Regions from separate parts of the Caballeronia sp. A2-2 genome, predicted to be linked through region 1. Evidence: predicted binding sites of a transcription regulator. Region 1 holds the regulator's gene; each other region holds the start of a gene.

Region 1 (7,649 bases):
CTGCGAAATGCGCCTGCGCCGTGATGGGACGCGATGCGCCATCGGCGGTGAAGCCGGTTGCATCGACGTGACCTTGCAGGCGGTTGGCCGCACCGAGGAACTCATAAACGAACGACGTTTGCGGATGATCGTACACGTCCTGCGGACTCCCGACTTGTTCCACATGCCCGTGATTCATCACGACGATCCGATCCGCCACTTCGAGCGCTTCTTCCTGATCGTGCGTGACGAACAGCGTCGAGATATGCAGATCGTCATGCAGGCGACGCAGCCAGCTACGCAGTTCCTTGCGCACTTTCGCATCGAGCGCGCCGAAGGGCTCGTCGAGCAGCAGCACTTTCGGTTCGACGGCGAGCGCGCGTGCCAGTGCAATACGTTGCCGCTGTCCGCCTGAAAGCTCGGAAGGAAAGCGTTGCGCCAGCCAGTCCAGTTGCACGAGCTTGAGCAGTTCATGCACTTTCTCGCGGATGACCGCTTCCGAAGGACGTTCGCGGCGCGGCTTCACGCGCAGTCCGAACGCGACGTTTTCGAAGACGGTCATATGGCGGAACAGCGCGTAATGCTGAAACACGAAGCCGACTTGACGTTCACGCGCGCCGACTTCGGCGACGTCTTCACCGTGCAGCACGACCTGACCGGCATCCGCGAATTCGAGGCCTGCGATCACGCGCAAAAGCGTGGTCTTGCCGCAGCCCGAAGGCCCGAGCAATGCGACGAGTTCGCCCGCCGGAAAATCGAGCGTGACGTTGTCGAGCGCGGTGAAATCGCCGAAGCGCTTCTGCAAATTGCGTACGTTGATGCTCATGATTTTTTACGCCCCTAAGCCCTGTGCTTTTGCGCTGGCTTCGCGGGCGGCCAGCGTCATGCGGCGCTCCGCGAGCAGCTTCAGTCCCAGCGTGACGAGCGCGAGCAACGCCAGAAGCGATGCCACCGCGAACGCGGCCGAGAAGTTGTATTCGTTGTAGAGAATCTCGACGTGCAGCGGCATGGTGTCGGTCTGTCCGCGAATGTGGCCGGAGACGACCGATACCGCGCCAAACTCGCCCATCGCGCGCGCGTTGCAGAGAATCACGCCGTAGAGCAGACCCCAGCGCACGTTCGGCAGCGTCACGCGCCGGAAAATCTGCCAGCCGGATGCACCGAGCACATGCGCGGCTTCTTCTTCGTCGTTGCCTTGCGATTGCATCAACGGAATGAGTTCGCGCGCGACGAACGGGAACGTGACGAAGATCGTCGCCAATACGATGCCCGGCACCGCGAAAATAATCTGCACGTCATGCGCCGCGAGCCACGGACCGAACCAGCCTTGCGCGCCGAACATCAGCACGTAGATAAGGCCCGAGATGACCGGCGACACCGAGAACGGCAAGTCGATCAGCGTGGTCAGCAGCGCTTTGCCGCGAAACTCGAACTTGGCGATGGCCCACGACGCCGCCAGCCCGAACGCCACGTTCAGCGGCACCGCAATCGCCGCCGTGATGAGCGTGAGCTTGATGGCGGACCACGCATCCGGGTCCTTTAGTGATTCGAAGTAATAGTCGATGCCCTTCGCGAACGCCTGCACGAACACCGCGACGAGCGGCACCACCAGAAACAGCGCGAGAAACACGAGCGCGACCGCGATCAGCAGCCAGCGGATCAGGCGCGGTTCGGTCACAGGATTGAGCGTGTTGGCCTCGCGCCGGACGACCGCGTTGAGCGCGACGGCTTTGCCATTGGGCGTGCTCATGCGTGACCTCCGTCGTGCGGCTGTGGCGCGAGTTGCAGCGAACCCGCGACGACGGGCACCGCGCCCGTTCTGCTCGTGCGCCGCTGAAGGAACCATTGCAGCGTGTTGATGAGCAGCAACATCAGGAAGGACACGCACAACATCACCACGGCAAGCGCGGTGGCGCCAGCGTAATCGTATTGTTCCAGCTTCGTGATGATGAGCAGCGACGTGATCTCCGACTTCATCGGCACATTGCCCGCGATGAAGATCACCGAACCGTATTCGCCGAGCGCGCGCGCGAACGCCAGCGCGAAGCCCGTCAACAACGCGGGAAACAGCGCGGGCAGTACGACGCGGCGGAACGTGAGCCAGCGCGTCGCGCCAAGGCACGCAGCGGCTTCTTCCTGCTCGCGCTCGAAGTCTTCCAGCACCGGCTGCACTGTGCGCACCACAAACGGCAAGCCGATAAACGTCAGCGCCACCAGCACGCCCAGCGGCGTGAACGCCACCTTGATGCCGAGCGGCGCGAGATACTGGCCGATCCATCCGTTGCTCGCGTAGACCGCCGCCAGCGAAATGCCCGCGACCGATGTCGGCAATGCGAACGGCAGATCGACGATGGCATCGACAACACGCTTGAAGGGAAACTCGTAGCGCACCAGCACCCACGCGACGAGAAAGCCGAACACGGCGTTCAGGCACGCGCCACCGAGCGCCGCGCCGAACGTCAGCCGGTACGACGCGAGCACGCGCGGCGAAGTCACCGCGCTCACGAACTGCGGCCAGTGCAGCGTGGCCGTTTTCGCGAAGGTGGCCGCCAGCGGAATCAGCACCACGAGGCTCAGATAAGCCAGCGTGATGCCAAGTGTCAGTCCGAAGCCGGGTAACGCGCTCGGCTTCCTGAATGTGAGGGTCGTCATCCTTGATCCATTCTTTCCATTGCGCCGGGGTGGGCGCTTACGTCTCATGACGATGCGCGGCGTCGTGTGCGCCGCGTCATCGCGTTATGCCTTACTGCGGCTGATAGATCGAATCGAACACACCGCCATCCGCGAAGTGCGTTTTTTGCGCCTTCGCCCAGCCGCCGAAGGTGTCATCGACCGTGTAGAGCTTGAGCTTCGGGAACTGCTTCGTCAGATCGGCAGGTACCTTGTCCGAACGCGGACGATAGAAGTTACGCGCGGCAATCTGCTGGCCTTCGTCGCTGTATAGATACTTGAGATACGCCTCGGCCAGCTTGCGCGTGCCGTGCTTGTCGACGACCTTGTCCACCACCGCGACCGGCGGCTCCGCCAGAATGCTCACCGACGGCACCACGATCTCGAACTTGTCCGTGCCGAATTCCTTGACCGACAGGAAGGCTTCGTTTTCCCAGGCGATCAAGACATCGCCCTGACCGCGTTGCACGAAGCTCGTGGTCGCGCCGCGCGCGCCGGAATCGAGCACGCCCGCGTTCTTGTAGACCTTGGTGACGAAATCCTTGGCGGTCTGCTCGTTGCCGCCCGGCTTGTGCTGCGCATACGCCCACGCCGCGAGATAGTTCCAGCGCGCGCCGCCCGAGGTCTTCGGGTTTGGCGTGACGATCGAGACGCCCGGCTTGGTCAGATCGTCCCAGTCCTTGATGTGCTTCGGGTTGCCCTTGCGCACCAGAAACACGATGGTCGACGTGTACGGAGAAGCGTTGTCCGGCAGACGCTTCTGCCAGTCCGCGTTGACGAGTCCTTTCGATGCCAGTGCATCGATGTCATAGGCGAGCGCCAGCGTCACGACATCGGCCTGCAAACCGTCGAGCACCGCGCGCGCCTGTCCGCCCGAGCCGCCGTGCGATTGCTTGAAGGTCACCGTCTCGCCGGTGTCTGCCTTCCACTTCTTCGCGAAAGCCTGATTGAAATCCTGATACAGCTCGCGCGTGGGATCGTAGGACACGTTCAAAAACGCCGTATCGGCGTGCGCCTGCGTCACCGCGCCGATGCTTGCCGCCGTCAGCGCGAACGCTGCAAACAAGCGCCGCGCGTTCAGTCCCAATCCCGTCTTGAAGCTTTGCATTCCCCGTTCTCCGTCTTATTGATTGACGGAATCAGTCTAACGACGTCTCTATATGATTAGAAATAATCGTTTTTCACTCTTTTATACCTATCCAAGCTGATAAGCATATTCCTGGAGCAAGAAAGCAGTGTTCGGGTTTAGACGACGCAAACGTGGGCCAGCGCGCGCGAACTTAAAGTAAAGCTTGAAAAGACCGAAATACTGTATAAAAATACAGTCACCTGTCCATCCATACAGTGAATCGGGACCTAAGCCTGTGACAAACAAGATCACCAAACTCACCGCGCGGCAGCAGCAAGTGCTGGAACTGATCCAGCGCGCGATCGAGCGCACCGGCTTTCCGCCCACGCGCGCGGAGATCGCCGCCGAACTCGGCTTCAGCTCGGCCAACTCGGCGGAGGAGCATCTGCGGGCGCTGGCGCGCAAGGGCGTGATCGAACTGGCGGCGGGTTCCTCGCGCGGCATTCGATTGCTGGGGGAATCGTCGCGTGAGGAGCAGCATCAGTTCACGCTTCCGCATCAGAGCATCATGCAGTTGGCGCTGCCGCTGGTCGGGCGTGTCGCGGCGGGTAGTCCTATCTTGGCGCAGGAGCACATTTCGCAGACTTACGTGTGCGATCCGGCGCTTTTCTCCAGCAAGCCGGACTATCTGCTGAAAGTGCGCGGTCTTTCCATGCGCGATGCCGGCATTCTCGATGGCGATTTGCTCGCGGTACAAAAGCGCACTGAAGCGAAGGACGGCCAGATCGTCGTGGCGCGGTTGGGGGATGACGTAACCGTCAAGCGCTGGAAGCGGCATCGCGATGGTGTGGAACTGATCGCCGAGAACCCGGATTACGAGAACATTTTCGTGCGCGCAGGCAGCGGGGAATTTGCACTCGAAGGCATTGCTGTCGGCCTGATTCGTTCGGGCGAATTCTGACGTTTTTCGCTTCAACTCCTTGTCCGCTCGAAGAAAATTCTTAATTCGAGACAAGAAATGTCTTAAGCCGGGCGGACACTGACTCCATGAACTGCGCCTGATACAAGCCACGGCGCTTCGAACATAACAAGCACGACGGCCCTCGTTCAGGGTGGCCGAGGTGCGTCCTATCGTCTGGAGAGTCACCATGGAACGTTTTGCCCGCTTGCTGCCCTTCCGCCAGTTCGGTCGTCTGCGTCATCTGCGCACGCTCATCGCTTGCGGCATTGCGCGTCAGCCGAGTACGCCCGACCTGTTCGACGAAATGCCCGCGTTGCCGTCGCGTCAGCCTGCGTTCGCGCGGGTGTCGCTCAACAGCACGGTGCGGGCGTCGGAGGAACAGCGTGCGGGCGTGCGGGTGTATCGCGGTCCGTCGCGTGTGATTCTGGTGGGCAAGATCGATGAGGTGTCGCGCATGATCGACCGGTGTATCGATGAGGAACGCGCGGGGATCACGGGCGGGATTCTCGCGTAATTGATGCAGCGTCGGGATAAATGCGGTCGGCGCGCGGTCAATGCACAATTGACCCTTCGCAATAGCAACAGAGAATCCGCGACCGCATGTCCTGCACTACACGTTACGTTGTCACCACGCTCGTCGTCGTTCTGCTTGTGGCGGCGCTCGGTTTTGTCTATGCCTCGCCTTACATCGCGCTCGATCGTGTCAAGCGTGCGGCCGATGCCCGCGACGCGCAGACCGTCAACCAGTACGTCGATTTTCCCGCGTTGCGCGCGAGTCTCAAGGATCAGGTCGGCGCGTTGCTTACGCGGCGCGTCGATATCCAGAAAAGTGGCAATCCGCTGGCGATCATCGGAGCCATGATCGGCGCGGCGCTCGTCGGGCCGCTGGTGGATTCGTATGCCACGCCGGATGGCGTCGCGGCCATTTTGAACGGCATTCCGCCGCGCGGCGATCCGGGCGAGCGGCCGCCTGAGCCTGCCAGCGTCGAAGTGCCCGCTGCCCCTTCGCAGCCGACGGCAAAGAAGCCGCCCCAAACCACCGCTGGTTATCGCAGCTTCGACACCTTCGTCGTGACCTACCAACACGGCGCAGGCGATGCGCGCTACTCCGCGATCTTCCACCGCAACGGGCTTATCAACTGGAAGCTCGTCGCAGTGGACCTGAACGGCTGAAACCAGCCTAAGCGCTCGCTTCTGCCTTAACGGGTTTAGCCTCGTAAGCCGCTTCGTCCTCCGCTTCCGCAGATTCGCCTGCCTGACAAACCGCAACCAGAATGCTGCAATTCACGCGATCGAGCAGCGGCGTATTGCCCGCGCCCATCCACCAGCGCGCCAGCCCGTTACGGCAGCGGTGACCCACCACGACGAGATCGACCTTCAGGTTGTCCGCCAGATTCGCGATTTCATCGATCGGATGACCGAACGCGAAATGCCCCTGCGCCGCCAGACCGCGTTCGCGCAGCCAGTCCACGCCTTCCTGAAGAATGTCGCGCGCTGCATCCTCGAAACGGCCGCACGCCATATCCGTAAGCAGTCCCGCGCTCTGCGCGATGCTGGAACGCATGTCCACCACGGCCAGCACATGCGTTTCCGCGTTGAGGTCGAGCGCGAGATTCGCGCCCTGACGCAACGCCTTGCGGCCTTCCCGTGAGCCGTCGTAGCACAACAGAATCTTGCGGTAGCTTGTCATGGTCAATCTCCCTGCCGCGTGGTGTGGCGGCTCAACATGCGCTTACTTCGCCTGGGCACCCGCGTTCGTCGTGAAGCGCGGATGCATGCGGCGTGGCTTCATCATCGTGTGTCGGTTCGTGCGTGGCAACGATGGAAAACGCTAAGCCGCGCACACGCGCGCCAAGGCTGTTAGCGCGCCGCGTGCCAGCCTGCCGCACACGCACGGCCAGCAAGGCTCCGAGCGTTTCAACCGCACAAGCGAACGCGCCCGCGCGCACAGCTTTGACGCCCTTTCGCCGCGCCCGATGGCACGTCAGCGCTGCCTTGGTGCATTGGATTACACTAGCCGGCTGAATTGCTTATGCGAATTAATGCGGATCGATTGCATGACTGATCAAACATTGCACGACCAAACAACGAACGAAGCCGCCATCGAGTTCAGCGAAGTCAGGAAACACTACGGCACGAAGCGCGTCGTCGATGGTCTCTCGTTCGACGTGCGTCGCGGCGAATGCTTCGGTCTGCTCGGCCCGAACGGCGCGGGCAAGACCACGACGCTCAAGATGCTGCTCGGCATAACTTCGCCGGATAGTGGTGCGATTCGTCTCGTCGGTGAACCGGTGCCGGCGCGCGCGCGTTTCGCGCGTCAGCGTGTAGGCGTGGTGCCGCAGTTCGACAACCTCGATCCAGACTTCACCGTCCGCGAAAACCTGCTCGTGTTCGGGCGTTATTTCGGTCTTGCAGGCGCGCGCATGGACGCACTCGTGCCATCGCTGCTCGAATTCGCGCGTCTGGAAAGCAAGGCGGATGCGCGCGTCGGCGAGTTGTCGGGCGGCATGAAGCGTCGATTGACGCTCGCGCGCGCCCTCGTCAACGATCCCGATGTGCTCGTGATGGACGAACCCACCACGGGACTCGATCCGCAGGCGCGGCACATGATCTGGGAGCGTCTGCGTTCGTTGCTCGCGCGCGGCAAAACCATCTTGCTGACCACGCATTTCATGGAAGAAGCCGAGCGTCTGTGCGACCGGCTTTGTGTGATCGAAGAAGGCCGCAAGGTCGCGGAAGGCCGTCCGCGCGAACTGATCGAAACCGTGATCGGCTCGGACGTGATCGAGATTTACGGTCCCGATCCACAGGCGCTGGCCGCAGAGCTCACGCCGTTCGCGCAACGCATCGAGATAAGCGGCGAGACGCTCTTCTGCTACGTCGAAGATCCGCAACCCGTGCATGCGCGCGTGAAAGGTCGCGCGGACGTGCGGTATCTGCATCGGCCGGCGAATCTCGAAGATGTATTCA
Region 2 (7,649 bases), on a different replicon from region 1:
CGACGAAAGATGCCCCTCAAGGACACGACATGACGCCCCTAGAAATTGCGATGGATTGGCGACAGCAGAACGGATATGTGAATCGCGGTGGCGTCGTCATCGTGTTCAATGGCGAAGTGCAGAGCTGGGTGAATTGCCTGCGCAACCCCGAGCACTGGCAGCCGGGATGCGTCGCCGTAGATGCAGAGGGTCGCACATGGACAACGATCGCGGGCAACGAGCAAGATGGGGCGCTGATGTGGCTGGCAGACGACCCGCTGTAACCTCCCGTTGCCTCAACGGACGTCTTGGCAGGACGTCGATAAAAGTGACGTGCGAGTGCTAATCGATGCACCGCCTATTCGAAATCGCGAAGGTTTGAGAGCGCTTCCTCAAGTACGTCTGCTGCCGCAAAGTGAAGATTGACGCCTGCATCATCAATCGGTCCGCCGGATGGCATGCGGCGAGATTCTGCTGAGTCGCGCAAAACATTAATCGCGGCGCGCAGCGCTATTTCAGTGGTCAGTTGAGCCATAGCTATGCTCCTATAATTTTGCTAGGTTCGCGTCAAAAGAGCCGAGCCGCGTTCGACCTTTGCTCTCGTGTTCGATGGTTTGTTCGGCGGTATTTTCGTTATGCCGCGAGTCGATGCTCGTAGTATGGCCGGTCGCGATCATCGAGAATGGCGTACAAGGCTTCCAGATTGGATGCGTCCGGATTCAGCCACGCGTCGACATTGTCCGGCTTAATCGGAATGATGCAACGGTCATGTCCCGCAGCCGCGATTTCAGGCGGCGGCTCATCCGTGATCGCGGCGAACGAAAGTAAGTCCGGCTGCCCTGGCGCACGCCAGTGCGACCACAGACACGCGACAACCATCAACTGGCCGTTGCTCGGCCGAAATTCGAGGACAAGGTTTTCATCTCGCTCGTGCGTCTCAAGCGGCGTGTTCTCGTAGCGTGCACGCTTGACGTTCTCGTAGAAGACGTCGACTAGCAGCAAGCCATGTGACACGCCGAAACACGGCTTCCAGAAACCCTCGAGATTGTCGCGCCGCGCGTTGTAAGTGCCCGGAAAGCGAACATCGTAGTTTGCAGGCTTGCCTGCAATGCGGCACTGATAGCGCATTGGCTTGACCACATACTTACCATCCTCCACGACGAGCACCGGCGCGTAGTGCCCCGGAAAAATCCGCGCATCTCGATCCTTGGGCGTCGTGCGACGCAGGTCGTCGAGCCGACGCAAGGCGGAGTCGATCTTGTCGGTGGCGATGCGCTGGCTTTCGGTTGCGGCTTTCGTTACCTTCGTTTGCAGCGCGCGTTCGGCATCGGCCAGGCGCTTGCGCTGCTTGAAGAGATCCTGTTCGAGCGTATTCGCTTGCTCAGCACTGAACCGATCAACGAACGCCTTGATCTGGCGTTCGCCGTCGTTCTGCGGCTCAAGGAACGGGGCGTCCATCGCCTTCGGGATCTTCGCCTTGCTGCCTTCGGCACGCTCCCAGTACAGACGCGCGAACTCGCGAATGTCCATCTGCGCGCCGAACATCTTGACGTATTTTCGATAGTCCGCCTGGATCTGCGCCGAGTAGCACACTGCCGCCTCCTTGCTTTGTATCGGTGTGCTCAGCCGGTCTGCTCACCCGGTCTGCTCACGTGTCCGTTCGTTCGCCCGTGTCGAGCACGGGCCTGATCGCTTACTTCAGTCGACTAGCTTGCCGTGCCGGTCGCCTCACGGCACAACTTCATCATCTTTTGGACGACCGTACTTGCATGGTTCAATCCCATCTCGCCGGTGAAGAGCGCTTGCACGTCCGACTGACGAACAGCGATGCCCGCCCCCTTTAAATCGCGACGCGCGATCTTGAGCGCCAGTTGACCGATCCGAACGCGCTCCAGCCAGTGCATCGTAACGAGATTGCGCTTCAGCCAAATACGGCCGCTCTCCACGACATGATCGACGCGCCATTCCCGCGTGAGCGCGTACGACGCCGCCACCGTCGCCACCAGAAAGCACAGTAAATCGGCTCGCGCGCCCGTCAGCTCGTCGATATCAGGCATCTTCAACTCTCTCCCTGCGTGTGTTTCCAACTGAACTCCCGGACCCAACGACAACGCCGGGTAGCCCCACTTATTTGCAGTTGTGGATGCTTTCGGGACTTTCAACGTCGAGAACTACCGTGGCTCGCTGCAGCGCTGCCCTCTTCCGGTACATGCACCGTCGCAACCCGAGCAAGCGTGCCGGTTACGCGCGCGCGTCGACCTGCCAGCGGTTGAATTCGTCCACGACTTCGTGCCAGCGTCCGGCCATTCTCCCGAGCAAAGAACGTCGGCTTGCCCGCTTCGCCGCAGGGAATGTCTTCCTCGATGGTCGCATCCCCAAAAGCCTCACGCAACTTCGCAGCGAAGGCGGCGATCTGAGGCATCGGATGTCTCGGAGCGAGCATAGGATCTCATTTCCTATTTGTCAGCAAAAAAGGGCGCAATGGACTGATTCAGTTTTGCGCTAAGATGAGTACTGTATATTTATACAGTGTTTCCCGTTCTCCCTTTCCTGGAATTTGTTGCCGACTATGGCCGCCTTGCCGAAAGACATCGCTTCAATTCACGGATCGCTGTGGAGAGGATCTGAGTTGGCGCGTGCGTATGGCAAGACGATCGACACCGGCTACGCGGCCCTGTCGGCAGAGTTGCCCGGTGGCGGCTGGCCAATCGGCTCGCTGGTCGAACTGCTCGTCCAGCAGCCAGGGATCGGTGAGATGCGCTTACTAATGCCCGCGCTGGTCGCGGCGAGCAAGCGCCCCGTTGCATTGCTGCAGGCCCCGCACGTGCCGAACAGCCTGGCCTTCGCCTATCTGGGCGTGCCGCTAGACAAGCTCATGATGCTGCGCGCGCCGAAGACGGCGGATGCGCTCTGGTGCGCCGAGCGCGTATTGAACGCGCGAAGTTGCGGCGCGCTGCTTGTCTGGCAGCAGCACATTCGGTCTGAGGCGTTACGGCGATTGCATCTGGCAGCACAAGCGACGGAAACGCTTCTGATTCTGGTTCGACCGCTTGCCGCTGCCCAGGATTCGTCACCCGCGACGTTACGACTGGGGGTGCGGCCCGCCGACGGCGGCATCGCCGTCGACGTCATCAAGCGACGAGGGCCCACCCGAACCGACCCACTGTCCATCCACCTTCACCCATCACCGATTCTGCTCAGTCCTCATGGCCGTGTTCGTCGCCATCTTCCTGCCCCGGCTTTCGCTGGAGGTGTTCCGTCCGAGGTGGTCGTCTCCAACTAAACACGGGTGTGTGGTGCTCGAGCGTGACCGAGTGATCGTCCTCGATCAGGCGGCAAGAGAGGCAGGGGTGTTGGTGGGCATGAAGCGCGGTGGGGTGACCACGCTCGCGGCCGATGCGCTGATGTACGACCGTGACCCCGCGCGTGAACTGGACGTACAACGCGAAGTCGCGTTCGCGCTGCTTCGTTTTTCGCCGCAAGTCGCGGTACGTGAAGAAGAAACGATCATCGTCGACGTGACGGCAAGTCTTCGGCTCTTCGGTGGCATCGTGCACGTCTGCCGGCAGATTCGCGAGACAGTGAAAACGATCGGCGTCACCGCCCGAATGAGCGTGGCGCCCACGGGTCAAGGAGCGTGGTTGCTTGCCAAACGTGGCCGTCGGCGCGTGCTCAAGATGCGTTCGCTCGAACGCCATCTGGACGAGCTGCCGTTCATGTTGGTCCCCGAAGTCCGGTCATTTGCCGAATGGTTCAACGGCCTGGGTTGCCGGGTACTCAACGATATTCGACGCCTGCCGCGCGCAGGGCTTAAAAAGAGGTGCGGTGTGGATTTACTCGATTCGCTTGACCGTGCCTACGGCCTGTCGCCTGAACTGTACGCGTGGCTGGCGCTGCCGCCTGCCTTCAGCGCGCGTATCGAACTGCCCGATCGCGTCGAGCATGCCGAGGCCATCCTTTTCTCCGCACGGCGCCTGATCGTGCAACTCTGCGGCTGGTTGAGCGCGCAGCAGCTCGCACTCACGCAGGCGACGATCACCCTCGAACACGAGCGAGGCCGCCAGGCGATCGAACCGACAGTAATCGACATCGCGCTCGCTGAGCCAACCTGGTACGAGGAACACCTGGTTCGCCTGCTCAAAGAACGACTCAGCCGCATCGAACTCGAAGCGGCCGTCATTGCGGTGCGATTGGCCGCATCCCAGGTTCAGCCCGCCGAGCCGCCCAGCGACTCGCTTTTTCCGGATCCCGGTGGATCCGCACAGGATCACAATCGATTGCTCGAACTGTTGGTCGCGCGTCTGGGACCGGAGAATGTCTTGCGGCCGGCGCCAACGTCCGACCATCGGCCGGAACACGCGAATCAATGGGTCCCGGTACAGGCACTCACCAAGCCCTGCCCGCCTCCGGCCGATCTTCCGCGTCCTACATGGCTGCTGGACGCACCTGTGCGGCTCATGATCAAGAATCATCGACCGTTCTATGGCTCGCCCCTGAAACTTGTCTCGACGGGTGAGCGCATCGAAGCGGGCTGGCACGACGGCCAGTTGGTGACGCGCGACTATTACGTCGCGCAAGCCACCGACAACAGCTGCTACTGGATTTACCGTGAACGGCCGAGCGTGAAGACTGAAGAGGTCCGCTGGTTTCTTCACGGGCTCTTCGGCTAATCGGTGTTGCCGTGGATCTGTTCTCCTCGACGCTTCCCGACTACGCGGAGCTTTTCGCGTTCACGAATTTTTCGTTCCTGCATGGTGCATCGCATGGCGAGGAGCTCGTGCTGCGCGCGTCGCAACTCGGCTACTCGGGCCTCGCCATCACCGACGAGTGTTCGCTCGCCGGCGTCGTGCGCGCGCACGTCCAGGCGAAAGAAGAAAAGTTGCCGCTGGTCATCGGCTCGTACTTCCGGCTTGTGCACGCGGACAAGAGCCCTGCGTTCGGGCTCATCTTGCTTGCGCAAAACCGCAACGGCTACGGCAACCTGTCCGAGTTGATCACGCTGGGCCGCATGCGTGCGGTAAAAGGCACGTACCTGCTCACGCCGCACGACATCTCGAAGCCCGACAAGGACTACGCGCACCTGCGCGGCGTACCGGATTGTCTGGCGATTCTCGTGCCGGAGTTTCCTGCGAAGGAAGAGGCGCTTTCAGCGCAGCTCGAATGGCTCAATGAGACGTTTCCGGCTCGCGCATGGGTCGGCTTGATTTTGCATCAGCGCGCGATGGACGACATTCATCGCGGAAGCGTCGAATACATCGCTGAGCGGCATCGCGTGCCGGTCGTCGCGCTTGGCAACGTCGTCATGCACGTGCGCTCCCGAAAGCCGCTGCAGGACACCATGACGGCGATCCGCGTCGGCAAGCCCGTCGCTGACTGTGGCTACGATCTCGCACCCAACGCGGAACAGCATCTTCGTTCACGGCTGCGTCTCGCGAATCTCTATCCTGCCCACGCCCTTACTCAGACGCTCAACATCCTCGAGCGCTGCACATTCTCGCTGGATGAACTGCGCTACGAATACCCAGATGAGCTCGTACCCAATGGCTTCACGCACGAAGGCTACCTGCGTCAGGAGACCTACATCGGCGCGCACAAGCGCTTTCCGGCTGGCATTCCGCATGAGGTGCAGCAGCAGATCGAGTACGAGTTGCAACTGATCGGCGAGATGCGCTACGAGGCCTATTTTCTGACGGTCTACGACATCGTCCGCTTCGCGCGAAATGAGCACATCCTGTGTCAGGGACGTGGGTCTGCGGCCAACAGCGCGGTCTGCTATTGCCTGGGCGTGACGGAGGTCGATCCCTCGCGCGGCAACATGCTCTTCGAGCGATTCATCAGCAAGGAGCGTGGCGAGCCGCCGGACATCGACGTTGACTTTGAGCATCAGCGGCGCGAAGAAGTCATACAGTACATCTATCGCAAGTACGGGCGCGATCGTGCGGCGATCGCAGCAGCGGTTTCAACCTACCGGCCGCGAGGTGCATTGCGCGAAACCGGCAAGGCGCTGGGGATCGATCCGCAAATCGTCGACAAGGTCGCGAAAAGCCACCAGTGGTTCGATCACTCGCAGGATCTGCTGCGGCGATTCGAAGAATCCGGGCTCGACCCGGACAACCCGCTGATTCAGATGTGGGCGAAGCTCGCCGCGGAGATCCTGAATTTTCCGCGACATCTGTCGCAGCACTCAGGCGGATTCGTCATCAGTCGCGGCAAGCTCACGCGGCTTGTGCCCGTCGAAAACGCTGCCATGGCGGATCGCAGCGCGATTCAATGGGATAAAGACGATCTCGAAGCGCTGGGCCTATTGAAAATCGACGTGCTCGCGCTCGGCATGCTGTCGGCGATTCGTCGCACGCTCGATATCGTCTCCGAACAACGCGGCGAGCGCTTCGAGATGCAGGACATTCCGTCGGAAGATCCTGCCACCTACGACATGATCTCGCAGGCCGACACAGTGGGGGTGTTCCAGATCGAGTCGCGCGCGCAGATGAGCATGCTGCCCCGCCTGAGGCCGCGTGAGTTCTACGATCTCGTGATTGAGGTGGCGATCGTGCGTCCAGGACCGATCCAGGGCGGTGCGGTTCATCCGTATCTCAGACGCCGGCAAGGACTGGAACCCGTGACGTATCCAAGCGATGCGCTGAGAACGGCCCTCGGTCGCACGCTCGGCGTGCCGATCTTCCAGGAGCAGGTGATGCAGGTCGCGATCCTGGCCGCGGGTTTCACGCCGGGTGAGGCGGATCAACTACGCCGCGCGATGGCTGCGTGGAAACGCAAAGGCGGCTTGCAGCAATACTACGATCGCATCGTCGGCGGGATGAAAGAGCGCGGCTATGAACTAGCCTTTGCCGAAGCCATTTTCGAGCAGATCAAGGGCTTTGGCGAATATGGCTTTCCGGAGAGTCATGCGGCGAGCTTCGCGCTCCTGGTGTATGCGAGCAGTTGGCTCAAGTGCCATGAGCCGGCGGCCTTTCTCGCGGCGATGCTCAACTCGCAGCCGATGGGCTTTTATTCGCCGTCACAACTCGTTCAGGACGCGCGCCGTCATGGGGTCGAGGTGGTGCCAATCGACGTGACGATTAGCGGCTGGGACTCGGTGCTCGAACGACAGGTGGATCGTGAGACACGGGTCGTGCGACTGGGACTGTCTTTGCTCAAGGGCATGCGCGATGGCGCGGCCGAGCGTATTGAAAACGCGCGTGCGGTTAAACCCTTCGCGAGCGTCAGTGATCTTGCGCGCCGCGCGCAACTTGATCGACACGACCTCCAGGTGCTCGCTGCCGCCAACGCGCTGCAATCGCTTGCCGGAAACCGGCGAGAAGCCCTGTGGCAGTCCGTCGCCGCGGTCCCCGACCGCGACATCCTCGCTGACAGTCGAATCGATGACGCGACGCCGGCGCTGGGCGCGCCCTCTGAAGCAGAAGACATCGTGAGCGATTACAACGCCTCAGGTCTGACGCTCGGCCGCCATCCGCTGTCATTGCTGCGATCCACCTTGAACCAGCAACGATTGATGCCCGCATCGACGCTGCGGACCTATCGAAATGGTCGTCTGGCACGGGGGTGTGGTCTGGTCACGGTAAGACAAAGACCGGCGACGGCGAAGGGGGTGATGTTCGTCACGCTCGAGGACGAGACTGGAAATGTCAATGTCATTATCTGGCCGTCGT
Region 3 (7,649 bases), 1.1 Mb from region 1:
AGGGTTAATCCCGGGCAGTGAAAACCCGCTGAAGACTCACGCGGACGAGCGTTCCCGCCAGTCTCGGCGATTCCTGATACACGTGATCCTCGATGGCGAGCGTGCCGCCATGCATCGCCGTGATCTCTTTGACGATGGCCAGACCCAGCCCGCTGCCATCGCCTTCGCGCCCGAGAATCCGATAAAACCGCTCGACGACGCGCACCCGCTCCGCCGCCGGAATGCCGAGCCCGGTGTCTTCTACTTCGAGATGCACGCGGTCGGAATCGGTTTCATCAGTCCGCACGCGCACGGTGATGCGCCCGCCCGCCGGCGTGTAGCGGATGGCGTTGTCGATCAGATTGGACAGCAGTTCGCGCAGCATCACGACGTTGCCTTCCACTTCGACCGGAAACGGCGGCTCCTCGTAACCGAGGTCCATGCGTTTGGCGAGCGCGGCCTGCACCCAGTCGCGCACGGCCAGCCGCGCCAGGGTCGCCAGTTCGATACGCGTAAAAACCTGCCCCGCCGCGCGATTCTCCGCGCGCGCGAGCGCCAGCAGTTGCGTGACGAGCCGCGCCGCATGCTCGGAACTCGTGGCGATCTGTTCGAGCGAGCGCTGCACTTCCGTCGAGACATCCTGACGCAAGGCGAATTCCGCCTGCATGCGCAAACCCGCGAGCGGCGTCTTCATCTGATGCGCGGCATCGGCGATAAAGCGCTTCTGAAACTCCATGTTCTGTTCGAGTCGCACGAGCAGATCGTTGAACGACGCCACGAGCGGCGCGATTTCCGGCGGCGCGCGCTCGGCTTCGAGCGGCGAGAGATCGTCCGGCCGCCGCGCGCGAATGTTCGCTTGCAACGCATGCAATGGCGCGAGCCCGCGCGACAACCCGAACCACACGAGGATGATCGCCAGCGGCAGAATCACGAACTGCGGAAGAATCACGCCCTTGATGATGTCGTTGGCAAGCTGGCTGCGCTTGTCGAGCGTTTCCGCCACCTGCACGAGCACGGGCTGCGTGCTGTCGGGCGCGCGTCCCGGCGCGAGTCCGGGCAGATCGACCGTCGTATAGGCCACGCGGATATCGTTGCCGCGCAGCACATCGTCCCGAAACTCGACGATGCCCGGCTGCGGCCGGTCGTCCTCGTGCGGCAAGGGCATGTCGCGGTCGCCGCCGACCAGTTCGCCGCGCGTGCCGAGCACCTGAAAGAACACGCTGTCCACGTTGTCGGCGCGCAGGAAGTCGCGCGTCGCCTGCGGCAAACGAAGCTCGGCGACGCCGTTCACCGGCTGAATCTGCCGCGCGATGACGTAGGCATCGGCTTCGAGCGCGCGGTCGAACGGACCGTTGGCGATGGACTTCGCGACCAGATACGTCACCGCGATGCTCATCGGCCAGAGCAGCAGCAGCGGCGCGAGCATCCAGTCGAGAATCTCGCCGAACAATGATCGCGGATGCCGTTCGTGGTCCTGTTCCAGTTCGTCGGGCGGCGCGAACGGATTGGCATAGCGCGCGTCGCGGCGGGCGTCGGTGTCTGCGCTGTCTTCGGTCGAAGCGGGCGACGCCATGTGCGCGTTACTTATAGTGATGGCTGGCGGATACGGGCGCGCTGGCCGGAGCGGGAGAGGGCTTCTCCAGCGTATATCCCAGCCCGCGCACGGTGATGATCTTCGCGCCGCTCGGCTCGATCTTCTTGCGCAACCGGTGCACGTAGACCTCGATGGCGTTGTTGCTGACTTCCTCGCCCCACTCGCACAAATGATTGACGAGTTGCTCCTTCGACACGAGCCGGCCCGTTCGTTGCAACAGCACTTCGAGCACGCCGAGTTCGCGCGCCGACAGATCGATCACCTGATCGCCGATCGTCGCGATGCGCCCGACCTGATCGAACGACAGCGAACCGTGCTTGACGACTGTCGGACCGCCACCTGCGCCGCGTCGCGTGAGCGCCCGAACGCGCGCTTCCAGCTCGTTGAGCGCGAAGGGTTTGGCCATGTAGTCATCGGCGCCGAGGTCGAGTCCCTTCACGCGTTCATCGACGGAATCGGCGGCGGTGAGGATCAAAACCGGCATCTGCGAATTGCGTGCGCGCAGCCGGCGAAGCACCTCCAGGCCTGGCATGAGCGGCAATCCGAGATCGAGAATGAGGAGGTCGAAAGGTTGCAGCGCGAGGGCGGTATCGGCCTCGACGCCGTGCTTCACATGATCGACCGCGTATCCCGATTGGCGGAGTGATCGAACGAGACCGTCCGCGAGTATGCTGTCGTCTTCGGCAATGAGGATTCGCATCGGTGGCGCCTTGGTGCGCGATTGAGCGCACGGCATTGCCGGCACCGTCTGTCGCGCGGCGCGGCGGTCTCCGTTGTAACTGGTTTTTGCGCGGTTCGCGCGGCGTGGAAATTTACGCACACCGCACGATCGGCCTTGCAAAAACTACTGTTTTTTTATACAGTGTCTGCGTGAGTGCCAGAGGTGGGTTTCGTGTGTCGAAAACCCTCGTCCGCACTGCCTCAGACGCCGTTCATCATAGCAAAGGACGATTCATGGAAGATAGCAAGAAAGGCCCGGCTGGAATGACTGCGGAAAAGAGCAAGGCGCTGGCCGCCGCGCTGTCGCAGATCGAAAAGCAATTCGGCAAAGGGTCGATCATGCGGCTCGGCGCAGGTGAGGCGGTCGAAGACATTCAGGTCGTGTCCACCGGCTCGCTCGGACTGGATATCGCGCTCGGCGTCGGCGGCTTGCCGCGTGGCCGGGTAGTCGAAATCTACGGTCCGGAGTCGTCGGGCAAGACCACGCTCACGCTGCAGGTGATCGCGGAGATGCAAAAGCTCGGCGGCACGGCGGCGTTCATCGACGCGGAACACGCGCTCGACGTTCAATACGCGGGCAAGCTCGGCGTGAACATTCCGGAATTGCTCATCTCGCAGCCGGATACCGGTGAGCAAGCGCTCGAAATCGCGGATGCGCTGGTGCGCTCCGGTTCCATCGACATGATCGTCATCGACTCGGTCGCGGCGCTCGTGCCGAAGGCGGAAATCGAAGGCGAAATGGGCGACTCGCTGCCCGGTTTGCAGGCGCGTCTCATGTCGCAGGCGCTGCGCAAGCTCACCGGCACCATCAAGCGCACGAACTGCCTCGTCATCTTCATCAACCAGATCCGCATGAAGATCGGCGTCATGTTCGGCAATCCGGAAACCACCACGGGCGGTAACGCGCTGAAGTTCTACTCGTCGGTGCGTCTGGACATTCGCCGGATCGGCTCCATCAAGAAGAACGATGAAGTCATCGGCAATGAAACGCGCGTGAAGGTGGTGAAGAACAAAGTAGCGCCGCCGTTCCGCGAAGCCATCTTCGACATTCTGTATGGCGAAGGTATTTCGCGTCAGGGGGAAATCATCGACCTCGGCGTGCAGGCCAAGCTGGTGGACAAGGCCGGCGCCTGGTACAGCTACAACGGCGATCGAATCGGTCAGGGCAAGGACAATGCGCGGGAATTCCTGCGCGAGAACCCGGACATCGCGCGCGAGATCGAAAACAAGATCCGCGAATCGCTGGGCGTGGCTGCAATGGGCGAAGCCGTTGTCGCTGGCGTCGCGACGGCGGACGGCGAGTAAGCTGATCCACGTCGGGCGGCATGGCAATGCGCAGGAGCCGGTTCGGATCGAAAGTTGACGGTGCGAGTCCGGCTCGCACGGATGCGGATGACGACTGCTACGAACGTAGCAGCGAGCGTCGGAACGCATCGCCCAAGGCGCGAGGATTTGCACGCAAGAACGAACGCGCGGACGTGAAGCCATTCACGTCCGCGCGTTCTGCTTTGCGGGCTGAGCGTGATGCTGTTCGGGCAGAGCCTCAGGCCAGCGCGTCTGTCGAAGACCGCGAGAAGCGTCTCGATCACGCCCGCGCGTTATTGCAGCAGGCGGCCGCGCAACCCAAAGCGCTGAGAGTGGCGCAGGCATCGAACGTTGCGAAGACTTCGGCCGGAACGCCGCCCGAGCGCGCAAGCACGTTTGACGACGACGCCGACCCGTTCGAGCCATTCGAACAATGTGCGACTATCGCTTCGACAAAGGCCGAAGCCGAAGAACCCGTCTACACGCGTTCCAGTCAACGCAAGCGCAAACCGTCTGCTTCAGAGATCAGAAAGAACGCCAGCCGCCCGAAGCTATCGCTGAAGGGCCGCGCGCTCGGCTATCTCTCACGCCGCGAACACTCCCGCGCGGAGCTATCGCGCAAGCTCAAGCCCTACGTCGAAGAAACCGATTCGCTCGACAGCGTGCTCGACGATCTCGAACGCGATGGCTGGCTGTCGAACGCGCGCTTCGTGGAAAGCGTGGTGCATCGCAGGGCGTCGCAGATGGGCGGCAAGCGCATCATCCACGAGCTGAAGCATCACGCCGTCGGCGATGCGCTGATCGGCGAAACGGCTGGCCAACTCGCGCAGACCGAAACCGCACGCGCGCAGTCCGTATGGGCCAAGAAATTCGGCACCGCGCCGGAAACGCCCGCCGAACGCGCGAAGCAGGCGCGCTTTCTGGCCTCGCGCGGCTTTTCCGGCAGCACCATCGGCAAGGTGCTCAAAGGCGCGGACGAAGACTTCCCGGACGACTTCACCGATGACTGAACCACCCCGCAGCGCCATTTCGCCGCACCACGTCACACCGGGGAACGCGCTGATTGCGCAGGCACGTCCCAAGTATTAGGGCCATCCCCGGCTTGAAATACCCAATATGCTAAAATTCGACGGTTTCCCCCGTTCCGGCTTTGGTCGCTCATGCCTCTTTCTCCGCCCGTTTCCCGACAGTTGCGCCACCGTCGCGCGATTCGAGTGGAAGCATTTCAGCGGGAAGATGGCCTGTGGGATATCGAAGCCTGTCTAACCGATGAGAAGCCGCGCGATGTTCAACTCGCGTCGGGCGTCCGGCCCAATGGCCTGCCGATCCATGAACTCTGGCTGCGCATCACCATCGATCGCGAACTCACTATCGTCGACGCCGAAGCGTCGTCGGAGTGGTCGCCTTATGGTGCCTTGTGCGCGGAGTCCAATCCCGCTTATCGCACGCTTATCGGGCTCAATCTGCGCCAGAGCTTTCGCCGCGAAGTCAACGAACGGCTGCGCGGCACGGCGGGCTGCACGCATCTCACCGAGTTGTGCGCCGTCTTGCCGACCGCAGCCATTCAGGCCTACGCCGGCGATGTCTGGAACACGAAAGACGGCAAGCCCGCCGCAAGCTCCCATTCGACACATGCCGCGTCCCCACCCGAACCGCCGTTCCAGTTCGGGCGTTGTCACGCGCTGCGTTTCGATGGTCCGGCCGTCGCCGAATATCATCCGCAATGGGTTGCCTACGAGCGCAAGCCAAAGGCCAAGGACGGGGCGAAGGAATGAAGCGCAATTCACGCCGCGCATCTCATTAGAAACAGAATCGATGAGTCCAGCGATTCGTGCAAATCGAAGTTCTCTCCAACTCTCAGACTGAAGGAATCACGCATGAAGATTCACGAGTACCAGGGTAAGGAAATCCTGCGGAAATTCGGCGTCGCGGTCCCGCGCGGCACACCCGTGTTCTCGGTGGACGATGCGGTCAAGGCCGCTGAAGAGCTGGGCGGCCCGGTCTGGGTCGTCAAGGCGCAGATCCACGCGGGTGGTCGCGGCAAGGGCGGCGGCGTGAAGGTCGCGAAGACCATCGAGCAGGTTCGCGAATATTCGAACCAGATTCTCGGCATGCAGCTCGTCACGCACCAGACCGGCCCGGAAGGCCAGAAGGTGAACCGCCTGCTGATCGAGGAAGGCGCGGACATCAAGAAGGAACTGTATGTCGGCCTGGTGCTCGACCGTGTTTCGCAGAAGGTCGTCGTGATGGCGTCCAGCGAAGGCGGCATGGACATCGAGGAAGTCGCGGAAAAGACGCCGGAATTGCTGCACAAGCTGGCCGTCGACCCGGCAACCGGCCTGAAGGATTCCGAAGCGGACGACCTCGCCCGCAAGATCGGCATTCCGGATGCCTCCATTCCGCAAGCGCGCGCGATCCTGCAAGGGCTCTATGACGCGTTCTGGGAAACCGATGCATCGCTCGCGGAAATCAACCCGCTGATCGTGACCGGCGACGGCAAGGTGATCGCGCTCGACGCCAAGTTCAACTTCGACGCCAACGCGCTGTTCCGTCATCCGGAAATCGTCGCGTATCGCGATCTGGACGAAGAAGATCCGGCTGAAGTCGAAGCGTCGAAGTTCGATCTCGCGTACATCTCGCTCGATGGCAACATCGGCTGTCTGGTGAACGGCGCGGGTCTGGCCATGGCGACGATGGACACCATCAAGCTGTTCGGCGGCGAACCGGCCAACTTCCTCGACGTCGGCGGCGGTGCCACGACCGAGAAGGTGACCGAAGCCTTCAAGCTGATGCTGAAGAACCCGAACCTGAAGGCGATCCTCGTGAACATCTTCGGCGGCATCATGCGCTGCGACGTGATCGCGGAAGGCGTGATGGTGGCGTCGAAGGCCGTGGACCTGAAGGTGCCGCTCGTCGTGCGCATGAAGGGCACGAACGAAGACCTCGGCAAGAAGATGCTGGCTGATTCCGGCCTGCCGATCATCTCGGCGGACAGCATGGAAGAGGCCGCGCAGAAGGTCGTCGCGGCAGCCGAAGGCAAGTAAGCGCACGCGCTTCCTGTCTTAAAACAGCGTTCACCAGATACGAATGGCGGCGCGACGAGCCTGTGCTTTAGCGACGCCAAACGAACAGAGGTCACTACATGTCGATTCTGATCAACAAAGACACGAAGGTCATCACGCAGGGCATCACCGGCAAGACCGGCCAGTTCCACACGCGCGCCTGCCGCGAATACGCGAACGGCCGTGAAGCCTATGTCGCGGGCGTGAACCCGAAGAAGGCCGGCGAAGACTTCGAAGGCATTCCCATCTATGCATCGGTGAAGGAAGCGAAGGCCGAAACCGGCGCGACCGTTTCCGTCATCTACGTGCCGCCCGCGGGCGCGGCCGCCGCGATCTGGGAAGCCGTCGAGGCGGATCTGGATCTCGCCATCTGCATCACGGAAGGCATTCCGGTTCGCGACATGCTGGAAATCAAGGACCGCATGCGCCGCGAGAACCGCAAGACGCTGTTGCTCGGACCGAACTGCCCCGGCACGATCACGCCGGACGAGCTGAAGATCGGCATCATGCCGGGTCACATTCACCGCAAGGGCCGTATCGGCGTGGTGTCGCGCTCGGGCACGCTGACGTATGAAGCGGTCGGCCAGTTGACGGCGCTGGGCCTTGGCCAGTCGTCGGCGGTCGGCATCGGCGGCGATCCGATCAACGGTCTGAAGCACATCGACGTGATGAAGATGTTCAACGACGATCCCGAAACGGACGCCGTCATCATGATCGGCGAGATCGGTGGTCCGGACGAAGCGAACGCCGCTTACTGGATCAAGGACAACATGAAGAAGCCGGTGGTTGGCTTCATCGCGGGCGTCACGGCGCCTCCGGGCAAGCGCATGGGCCACGCAGGCGCGCTGATCTCGGGCGGTGCGGACACGGCGGATGCCAAGCTCGAAATCATGGACGCGTGCGGCATCAAGGTCACGAAGAACCCGTCGGAAATGGCGCGTTTGCTCAAGTCGGTGATCTGAGCGTGTGAGGCAAAAGGCATCGCGCGT

What was found. The regulator LexA, encoded in region 1, represses DNA repair genes until DNA is damaged. The targets are predictions, from matches to a motif close to ACTGTATNNNNATACAGT.
Region 2: a site for LexA is predicted at 2,493-2,510, ahead of imuA (translesion DNA synthesis-associated protein ImuA). Genes of this name have one in related genera too.
Region 3: a site for LexA is predicted at 2,420-2,437, ahead of recA (recombinase RecA). Genes of this name have one in related genera too.

Annotation. Positions count from the first base shown of each region.
Region 1 covers NZ_CM172587.1:2,175,820-2,183,468, reverse strand. The annotation lists gene ACZCWR_RS10390 (sulfate/molybdate ABC transporter ATP-binding protein) at 1-805, opposite strand, end outside; gene cysW (sulfate ABC transporter permease subunit CysW) at 812-1,729, opposite strand; gene cysT (sulfate ABC transporter permease subunit CysT) at 1,726-2,631, opposite strand; gene ACZCWR_RS10375 (sulfate ABC transporter substrate-binding protein) at 2,723-3,757, opposite strand; gene lexA (transcriptional repressor LexA) at 4,026-4,679, shown strand; gene ACZCWR_RS10365 (hypothetical protein) at 4,867-5,193, shown strand; gene ACZCWR_RS10360 (DUF2939 domain-containing protein) at 5,280-5,852, shown strand; gene ACZCWR_RS10355 (universal stress protein) at 5,860-6,369, opposite strand; gene nodI (nodulation factor ABC transporter ATP-binding protein NodI) at 6,737-7,649, shown strand, end outside.
Region 2 covers NZ_JBVFIR010000006.1:147,570-155,218, forward strand. The annotation lists gene ACZCWR_RS36280 (hypothetical protein) at 30-263, shown strand; gene ACZCWR_RS36285 (hypothetical protein) at 338-514, opposite strand; gene ACZCWR_RS36290 (SOS response-associated peptidase family protein) at 613-1,572, opposite strand; gene ACZCWR_RS36295 (hypothetical protein) at 1,686-2,036, opposite strand; gene ACZCWR_RS36300 (hypothetical protein) at 2,138-2,401, opposite strand; gene imuA (translesion DNA synthesis-associated protein ImuA) at 2,549-3,262, shown strand; gene ACZCWR_RS36310 (Y-family DNA polymerase) at 3,186-4,649, shown strand; gene ACZCWR_RS36315 (error-prone DNA polymerase) at 4,661-7,649, shown strand, end outside.
Region 3 covers NZ_CM172587.1:1,068,282-1,075,930, forward strand. The annotation lists gene ACZCWR_RS05115 (sensor histidine kinase N-terminal domain-containing protein) at 5-1,552, opposite strand; gene ACZCWR_RS05120 (response regulator) at 1,560-2,273, opposite strand; gene recA (recombinase RecA) at 2,528-3,598, shown strand; gene recX (recombination regulator RecX) at 3,772-4,608, shown strand; gene ACZCWR_RS05135 (DUF2889 domain-containing protein) at 4,759-5,373, shown strand; gene sucC (ADP-forming succinate--CoA ligase subunit beta) at 5,461-6,642, shown strand; gene sucD (succinate--CoA ligase subunit alpha) at 6,741-7,622, shown strand.